Sediminitomix flava: one gene and its partners. The main gene of each other region encodes a partner of the protein of the gene in region 2 in a complex. Links are inferred from orthologs where the notes say so. Each region holds a gene or a part of one and is shown on either strand. Other genes may lie near its edges. The genes, in order: rny, pfkA and pnp.

Evidence for each region.
Region 1: pfkA (region 2) and rny share a complex: the UniProt entries of both Bacillus subtilis proteins name them as parts of the possible RNA degradosome complex. The link is inferred for Sediminitomix flava from one-to-one orthologs.
Region 3: pfkA (region 2) and pnp share a complex: the UniProt entries of both Bacillus subtilis proteins name them as parts of the possible RNA degradosome complex. The link is inferred for Sediminitomix flava from one-to-one orthologs.

Annotation. Positions count from the first base shown.
Region 1 is NZ_QGDO01000001.1:1,730,341-1,733,441, reverse strand. The notes cover bases 75-3,012. They hold rny (ribonuclease Y), read left to right. Parts: upstream 75-711; coding sequence 712-2,313; downstream 2,314-3,012. Other genes in these bases: ruvB (Holliday junction branch migration DNA helicase RuvB), read left to right, coding at 2,800-3,012; BC781_RS06840 (hypothetical protein), read left to right, coding at 2,393-2,725; BC781_RS06850 (cell division protein ZapA), read left to right, coding at 295-579; BC781_RS06855 (coiled-coil domain-containing protein), read left to right, coding at 75-282. Also shown: more of BC781_RS06855, read left to right, coding at 1-74; more of ruvB, read left to right, coding at 3,013-3,101. UniProt on the Bacillus subtilis protein: Endoribonuclease that initiates mRNA decay. Initiates the decay of all SAM-dependent riboswitches, such as yitJ riboswitch. Involved in processing of the gapA operon mRNA, it cleaves between cggR and gapA.
Region 2 is NZ_QGDO01000002.1:158,546-161,600, forward strand. The notes cover bases 1-2,892. They hold pfkA (6-phosphofructokinase), read left to right. Parts: upstream 1-906; coding sequence 907-1,878; downstream 1,879-2,892. Other genes in these bases: proC (pyrroline-5-carboxylate reductase), read left to right, coding at 1-714; arsA (arsenical pump-driving ATPase), read right to left, coding at 1,958-2,892. Outside these bases: more of arsA, read right to left, coding at 2,893-3,055. UniProt on the Bacillus subtilis protein: Catalyzes the phosphorylation of D-fructose 6-phosphate to fructose 1,6-bisphosphate by ATP, the first committing step of glycolysis.
Region 3 is NZ_QGDO01000006.1:151,793-154,898, reverse strand. What follows is about bases 164-3,106. They hold pnp (polyribonucleotide nucleotidyltransferase), read left to right. Parts: upstream 164-477; coding sequence 478-2,736; downstream 2,737-3,106. Outside these bases: rpsO (30S ribosomal protein S15), read left to right, coding at 1-156. UniProt on the Bacillus subtilis protein: Involved in mRNA degradation. Catalyzes the phosphorolysis of single-stranded polyribonucleotides processively in the 3'- to 5'-direction. Necessary for competence development in Bacillus subtilis.

The DNA of each region.
Region 1 (3,101 bases), on a different replicon or contig from region 2:
GAAGTATTAAAACAAGAAAATCAGGAAGTAAACAGTCTTGTTGAAAATCTGACTTTAGATCATGAGTCGGAGAAGTTGGCAACAAACTTGCAAGAAAGCACAAAAACACAGCTTTCAGAGGAGAATGAAAGCGTAAATGATTTTCAATATCGGTCGAATTTTACTAGAATTGTAGAGTCGTTGGGAGGTGAAGAAGGAGATCCTAAAAAGTTGACAGAAGCAATTGATAACTATATTCAACAGATCGACCACTGTATCAAATATATAGACCGTTTGATTTAGGAGGGCACATTCATGGAGAAGATAAATATAAATTTAACTATATCTGGCAAAAACTACTCCCTGAGAGTGGATCCTGAGGAAGAAGGCTTTCTCCGAGCTGCTGCGGAATTTCTGAACAGCAAGCTTGAAGAAAAGCAAGATCAGACAGGTATCCGCAATGTGCAAGATTTGTTAACCATGGCAGCATTTGATATTGCTGTCGCTTTTCTAAAGTTGAAAGATGAAAATGAGCTCGCGCAGCAAAAAATGCATGAGATCAACAGTTTAATCGTTGAAAAATTAAGAAAAGCCGAATAATTCAATTCTTTTTAAACTCGATAATTTACCCTGATCCCTTTCCCCACGCTTTATTATATATTGAGGATGGTGAGATCGCTTTTGCATTTTGTGAATGATCCACCGAATCACATTATTTAAGCAAGATCAAAGATGGATATAACACTTATTATTGCATCGGTAGTATCGCTTGTATTGGGGGTACTATTTGGCCGTTTTGGGCTTAGAAAACTTTTCCAGAGATGGGAACACGATGCGCTCAAGAAAGCAGAAATGATTGTAAAAGAAGCTGAAATCAAAGCTAGTGCAATCAAAAAAGAGAGACAGTTAGAGGCGAAGGAAAAATTCTTGAAACTTAAATCTGATTTTGATTCGGAATATAATCGTAAGAAAAACCAATTAGCCGTAAACGAAAATAAACTTAAGCAATTCGAGAACCGCATTAAGCAAAATGAGCTTAAGTTTAAGCAAAGAGAAGCTTTACTAACGAAAGAGCGTGATCAAATCAAGCGTAAGAATGATGAGCTTGATCGTGAACGCGAAGAAGTAAAAGGGCAAAGAGAAGCAACGCTAAAGGCTCGTGAAAATGTTGAAAAACTAAGACAAGAGCAGATTGCTAGCCTTGAAAAAATTGCAAACCTTAAAGCTGATGAAGCTAAAGAGCAGTTAGTAGAAGCATTACAAGATGAAGCTCGTGCAAGTGCTTCTGTGTATATCAAAGATATCATGGAAGAAGCGAAGCATACAGCTACAAAAGAGGCTAAGAAAACGGTTATCACAACCATCCAACGTACAGCCGCAGAACATGCAATTGAAAACTGTGTATCTGTGTTCAACTTGGATAGTGATGAACTGAAAGGTAAAATCATTGGTCGTGAAGGACGAAATATCCGTGCCTTAGAAGCAAGTACAGGTGTTGAAATCGTTGTAGATGACACTCCAGAGGCTATCATTATTTCAGGGTTTGATCCTGTAAGACGTGAAATTGCACGTGTATCTCTTTCTCGTTTGGTTGCCGATGGTCGTATTCACCCAGCACGTATTGAGGAAGTAGTTTCTAAAACACGTAAGAATATTGAAGAAGAAATCATGGAGCTAGGTGAGCGTACAGCTATTGATCTAGGTATCCACGGTCTGCATCCTGAACTAATCAAAATGGTTGGTCGTATGCGTTTCCGTTCTTCTTATGGTCAGAACTTGTTACAGCACTCTAGAGAAGTAGCAAATCTGACAGCCACAATGGCAGCTGAACTTGGCTTAAATGCTAAGAGAGCTAAGAGAGCAGGTCTTCTTCATGATATCGGAAAAGTTTGGCCAGAAGAGTCAGAATTGCCACACGCAATTTTGGGTATGAATCTAGCCAAAAAATACGGAGAGCATCCTGAAGTATGTAATGCAATTGGAGCTCACCACGATGAGATTGAGATGACGACTTTGATTTCTCCAATCGTTCAATCTTGTGATGCAATCAGTGGTTCTAGACCTGGTGCTAGACGCGAAATGATGGAATCTTACATCCAACGTCTGAAAGATCTAGAAACACTAGCAATGAACTTCAAAGGAGTAAACAAATGCTATGCTATGCAAGCTGGTCGTGAGCTTCGAGTATTGGTAGATGCTGAAAATGTATCTGACGTAGAAGCAGGACAATTGTCATTCGATATTTCTCAAAAAATTGAGAAAGATATGCAGTACCCTGGTCAGATCAAAGTAACCGTAATTCGTGAAATGCGTTCAGTAAACTACGCGAAGTAATCTGAAAAAGATCATTTAAATGATAAATAAAATGCCTTGAACATTTGAGTTTCAAGGCATTTTTGTTTTCTATATAGCTATGGAAAGTGCATACATCAGAGAGATTATTAGGGAGCAGCGAGAACAAGATGATTATAGTAAGCAGCTTGATTTAATAGTGAGGCAACAAGATTACCTTCCACCTCCTACACTTAAACAAGAAGAACGTTTGCTGATCATTTATACTAAGATTTATAGACTTTCACTCGATAAGGGATTTGAATTACCTTATTATGATATCTGGTCATTTATTCTGATGCAATGTGCTTGGAGAGAATATATCTCAAGAGATGAACAAAACTTCGATGCTACTTTCAGAAGAATATTGAATAATTCTTTTGATAATTGGCAACGAAAAGCTGATTCCTTGTAAACGAATTAGTTAGGCTTTTTCTAGGAAATATTCTACATTTGCAAGCGTATATTAGAATAAGAATATACAATTCTATGAGAGAAGACTATTTAAAAGGCGATAACGATAATTTTTCTCCAGAAGAAAGAGATTACGAAAAAGCATTAAGACCTCTTTCTTTTGAAGACTTTACAGGACAGCATAAAATTGTAGAAAATTTAAAAATTTTCGTTCAAGCGGCTGTAAAAAGAGGCGAACCTCTTGATCACGTACTTCTACATGGCCCTCCCGGTCTAGGAAAAACAACACTTTCCAATATCATTGCAAATGAAATGGGTGCTGAAATTAAGATTACTTCAGGGCCTGTTTTGGAAAAGCCAAGCGATCTTGCTGGTTT
Region 2 (3,055 bases):
TATGTGACTCGTAGAAAGCTTGAAAAACTAAATGACCTAAAAGAAAGAGGCGTTAATACGACAAATGATAATGTTTTTGCTGCTCAACAAGCTAATCTCATTATTTTGGCAATCAAGCCCTTTCAAATTAAAGACGTATTGACGGAGCTTAATACTGTTCTTGACCCCAAAAAGCATGTTTTGGTATCTGTAGTTACAGGAGCAAGTCTTGAAGACATGCAGTCTGTAGTTGGAAAAGAGATTGGTTTATTCAGAGCAATGCCCAATACGGCGATTGCCATTAGTGAATCTATGACTTGTATCTCTACCAACAATACGAGTCCTGAGGAACAAGCCACTGTAGTAGATTTGTTCTCTCAATTAGGTAAAGCGGTTATCATTGATGATTCGCTTATGGCAGCCGCTACGGTTTTAGGAGCTTGTGGTATCGCTTATGCCATGCGATTTATCAGAGCTGCTTCACAAGGAGGTATAGAAATTGGTTTTGGAGCTGAAATCTCTCAATTGATTGCCTCTCAAACAGTAAAAGGTGCCGCATCATTATTATTGGAATCTGGACTACACCCAGAACAAGAGATTGATAAAGTAACTACGCCACAGGGTTGTACCATAGCAGGCTTAAATGAAATGGAACACCAAGGCTTTAGTTCATCTCTGATCAAAGGAGTGAAGACCTCTTTCAATAAAATTAGTGATATTGAAGAAGATGTTTAATTTGTTAATATTGGAATTAGTTTAGTTTACTTTTATTTGTAATTAATTAATTCTTGAGCCTTTTAAGCTGAAGGCTAATTATTTAACTTCACGCTGTATTTTAACAGTTCACACCTTAATTTATCTGAAGGATGTGAAGTTAAATTTAACGTCAGATATTGGTTTGTGTGTAATATATAAATTCTTGTAACCTTGAAAAAGATTGCTGTATTTACTTCAGGTGGTGATGCACCTGGTATGAACGCATGTGTTAGAGCTGCGGTAAGAAGTGCTATTTATAATGGTGTTGAGGTTGTGGGTATCATTAGAGGATACAAAGGGATGATCGAAGGAGATTTTCAACCTCTATCTTCTCACTCAGTAAGTAACATTATTCAGAAAGGTGGTACTATTTTGAAATCTGCGCGTTGCGAAGAATTCAAAACGAAAGAAGGAAGAGCGAAAGCTTATGACCAATTAGTAAAAAATGGAATCGAGGGATTGATTGCTATTGGTGGAGATGGTTCTTTCACTGGTGCTGATCTATTCTTGAAAGATTTCGACATTCCTACAATTGGATGTCCTGGTACGATTGACAATGACCTTTACGGTACTGATTATACGATTGGATTCGATACAGCTGTAAACACAGCCTTAGATGCTATCGATAAAATTAGAGATACGGCTGACTCTCACGACCGTGTATTCATGATTGAAGTTATGGGACGTAACTCAGGTTACATCGCTGTTCAATCTGGTATTGGTGGTGGAGCTGAGCTCGTAATGATCCCTGAATACCAAACTACTTCAGAGGAAGTAATCCATGCTTTATCGAAAGGTAAAGAAAATAAGAAAGCTTCATCTATCGTAGTTGTGGCTGAAGGTAAAGTAGCTGGACGTGTTCATGATATCGCTAAAGATGTGAAAGAAGCACTTCCTCACTTCGATATTCGTGTGTCTACGCTTGGTCACATCCAAAGAGGTGGCAAGCCATCTGCACTAGACCGTATTTTGGCTTCTCGTATGGGTGTTGCTGCTGCAGAAGCACTATTGAACGGACGTAAGAATGAAATGGTTGGTATCATCGATGATAAAATCGTATTTACTCCATTCTCTGATGCAATTTCTAAGAGCAAGCCATTGAATGATGACCTTGTGAAAATGGTAAACGTTCTTTCTATCTAAGAATTAAATTCGATCGGAAATATAAAAAGGAAATGAGCTGTCAGTTCATTTCCTTTTTTATTTTAAGATAATCGAGTTTTTACTTAGCTATAAGCATAGGCTGCCAATCATTAGTGAAAACGTGATCAGAAATTCCTTCTTGAATCATTAGAATTTTTTCATTTTCACTTTCTGCTCTTGCCAATAAGACCTTTTCTGAAGTATCTAAATTCAATAAACTCTTATTGATAATACATGCATAAGGTGTAATAGCTGCTCTTTTTAAATCTTTCGTTAACTGTATTGCTTCTTGAACTGGAGTGTTTTCAGCCAAAGTAACTACGACTACTTTTGTATAGTTTTTGTCTTGAAGACGCATAAAAGGAGTCGTGATTTTATCCGTATTACCTGTCCTACTCTTTTTCACCATCTGATGATAATCACGCGTCTGCTCCATCAGAAGTAAAGTATGACCTGTCGGAGCTGTATCAAGTATTACTACTTTTCTTCTAGCTTCTCTGATCAGAGCGCTAAAAGCATTAAATACAGCCACTTCTTCTGTACAAGGAGACCTTAAATCTTCTTCAAGCAAAGCCAATTGATCTTCAGATAGCCCTCGTCCTTTTATTTTCAGCTCTTTTTGAATATGTCTTTCAACTTCTTCTTTCGGATTCACCGATGATACTTCAAGATTCTCATATTGACGATCTAACATCAAATGAATATGTGAAGCAGGATCAGTAGTAGAAAGATGAACTTTAATACCTTTTTCGGCCAAAGAAGTAGCTAATTCAACTGCCATACTTGTTTTTCCGACACCACCTTTACCCATCATCATGACCAATCCATGATCTTGAGAAGCTAATTCTTCCACAAGTTCTGTAACCTTAGGCATTTCGTTTTTATCATGTTCTTGGATATGGTCAGTCATACTAACCTGATGGTATAAAAAGGCCTCAATCTGAGGAACACCAACAATATCATAGGCCAAAAGTGGTGTTTGTTCAGAAGATAGTGTCTTCAAATGCGAAGGCATATCATCTAACTGCTGAGCTACAACATCATGGTATTGAACAGCTAGAGAATCCATTTTATTTTCAGACTCAAAAACACCATTCACTATCAGATATTGATTTTCTATCCCTCTTTCAGCTAAAGCTATACTTGTCTTTTCAGCCTCAAAGTTTGCGGCTCTATC
Region 3 (3,106 bases), on a different replicon or contig from region 2:
TTGACTGAGCACTTGAAACAAAACAAGAAAGACAATGCAACTCGTCTTGGTTTGTTGAAACTTGTAGGTAAGCGTCGTAAAATGCTTAACTATCTAGCGAAGAAAGACATTATGCGTTACAGAGCTCTTATCAAAGAACTTGGTATCCGTAAGTAATCATTCGAATAGATCTAAAGGGAATCCTTTTTTCAAAAGGATTCCTTTTTCATACCCTTAAAATTATAGAATAGATCTGTCTTCAAATCCACAAACACTCTTTATCCTATTTTTTATACTCTTTTAGTGGATTTATTTTCTGGATAAGATATTTTATTCAGAAACCTCTGTATATTTGACGATAAGTCATTTAACTGGTCGATCACAAAATACTGGTGAATATTAAGACAGTCAGTCCCTCTCTACTGAATTTCCCCATAACCAGATTACTTTTGACGGTCGTACTCGATGTAAGAAAGAAAGCATTATAAGTAATAAAACATGTTTGAAAACATAATTTCTAAAACAATTGCGCTCCCTGATGGCCGTGAGATTCATATCGAATCAGGGAAGATGGCAAGACAAGCAGACGGTTCTGTTGTATTAAGAATGGGCGACACCATGTTATTGGCTACAGTAGTAGCTACTCCAGACATGAGAGAAGGCGTCGATTTTCTACCATTATCAGTCGATTATCAAGAAAAATTTGCTTCTGCAGGTAAAATTCCTGGAGGATTCCTAAAAAGAGAGGGTAAATTAAGTGATAGAGAAGTTTTGATTTGCCGTCTTGTAGACAGAGCAATCAGACCTCTTTTCCCAGATGACTACCATTGCGATACGCAAATCAATATTTATATGATTTCTGCAGACCAAGAAGCTCAACCAGATGCGCTTGCAGCATTGGCGGCATCTTGTGCACTTGCAGTATCAGATATCCCTGTACTAGAGCCTATTTCTGAAGTTAGAGTAATCAAAAAAGATGGTGCTCACATCATCAACCCTACTCCAGCTCAAATGGATGGTTCTGACCTAGACCTAATTGTTGCCGGTACTGCCGAAAACATTATGATGGTTGAGGGAGAAATGAACGAAGTATCTGAAGAAGATATGGTTGAGGCTATCAAAGAAGCTCACGAGGCGATTAAAGTACAATGTGCTGCCCAACTTGAGCTATCTGAACTAGCTGGAACAACGCAAAAAAGAGCGTATTCAACCCCTCCTTCAGATGAAGAATTGAAAGAAAAAGTTTTTGCTGACACTTACGACAAGTTCTACGAAGTAGTTAAGCAAACAATCAAAGAAAAGCATATCCGTAAAGCTGCTCTTACAGCGGTTAAAGACGAATATATCGCAACTTTCCCTGAAGATGATGATTCAATCGACTTCGGGTTGATCAAAAAATACTTAGGTAAAGTTGAAAAGAAAGCGGCTCGTGATCTTGTATTGAATGACCGCATTCGTTTGGATGGACGTCAATTGACTGAAGTTCGTCAAATTGTTCCTGAAATAGATTTACTTCCTTCAGCACATGGTTCTGCTCTATTCACTAGAGGTGAAACTCAATCATTGACAACTGTTACGCTTGGTACTAAGCTTGACGAGCAAATGATTGATGGAGCTATGGTTCAAGGTACTAATAAATTTATCCTTCACTATAACTTCCCTGGTTTCTCTACAAAAGAGGTAAAACCAAATAGAGGTCCTGGACGTCGTGAGATTGGTCACGGTAACCTTGCTCACAGAGCTTTATCTAAAGTTGTTCCTTCTGACGAGGATAATCCATATACAATTCGTATTGTATCTGACATCCTAGAATCAAACGGTTCGTCTTCTATGGCTACTGTTTGTGCGGGTTCTCTTGCTCTAATGGATGCTGGTGTGCCAATCAAAGGTGGTGTTTCTGGTATCGCAATGGGTATGATCTCAGACCCTGAAACTGGAAACTATGCTATTCTTTCAGATATCTTAGGAGATGAAGATCACCTAGGAGACATGGACTTCAAAGTTACTGGTACAAGAGACGGTATTACTGCATGTCAAATGGATATCAAAGTAGACGGTCTTTCTTACGAAGTACTGACTACTGCTTTGAAGCAAGCTAACGAAGGTCGTCTTCACATCTTGGACATCATGGATGCAGAAATTGAAGCAGCAAGACCTGACTTGAAGCCTCACACTCCAAGATGCGAATCAATCAGAATCGAGAAAGATATGATTGGTGCTGTAATTGGTCCTGGTGGTAAAGTTGTTCAAGAGATTCAAAAAGTAACAGAAGCAACTGTTGTGATTGAAGAAATTGAAGATGCAGGACTTGTTAATATCTTCGCTAGTGACCAAGAAAAAATGGAAGCGGCTAAGAAATGGGTGAACGAGATTGTAGCTGTACCTGAAGCAGGAACTGTTTATGAAGGTAAAGTAACATCTATCCAACCATTCGGAGCTTTCGTTGAATTCATGAGAGGTAAAGAAGGACTTCTTCACATCTCTGAAATTTCTTGGGAGCGTATCGAGTCTATGGATGGCTTAATGGAAATTGGAGAAGAAGTAAAAGTAAAATTGGTAGAGATTGACCAAAAAACTGGTAAATTCCGTCTATCAAGAAAAGTTTTACTTCCAAAGCCAGAAGGTTATGTAGAACGTGAACCTCGTAGAGGTGGCGGAGACCGTCGTGAAAGAGAAAATCGTGGTGGAGGTCGTGACCGTGGACCACGTAGAGATGGAGGAAACGGTAGAGACAGAGACGGCAGAGGACGCAGATAAGAAATATTTAGAAAGTTTCATACGTTAAAATGGACAATAATCCTAGATATTAACGTTATAAATATAGAAATAAAGCTAGCAGAACAGGAGCTGTGAATAACGGTTCCTGTTTTGTACGTTTTCGCCAAAGGTTAGAAGAAAAAGAGATTTTACTGTAGAATGAAAGGCTTCTTTATTAAAAATAGTTCGAACACTTTCGATTTATAAAAAAAAGAAACAGTTTATTCATCCGATGAATTTATAGGACATAGCCATTATTATTCTATACAAAAGGTCTTTTTTTTCAAACACTAACCAACTATTGTAGTTGTTAAGTTTGGTTTAGAAAATTCAAGAACTATTCAAAAGAACGACTCGTTAACAAGGCACT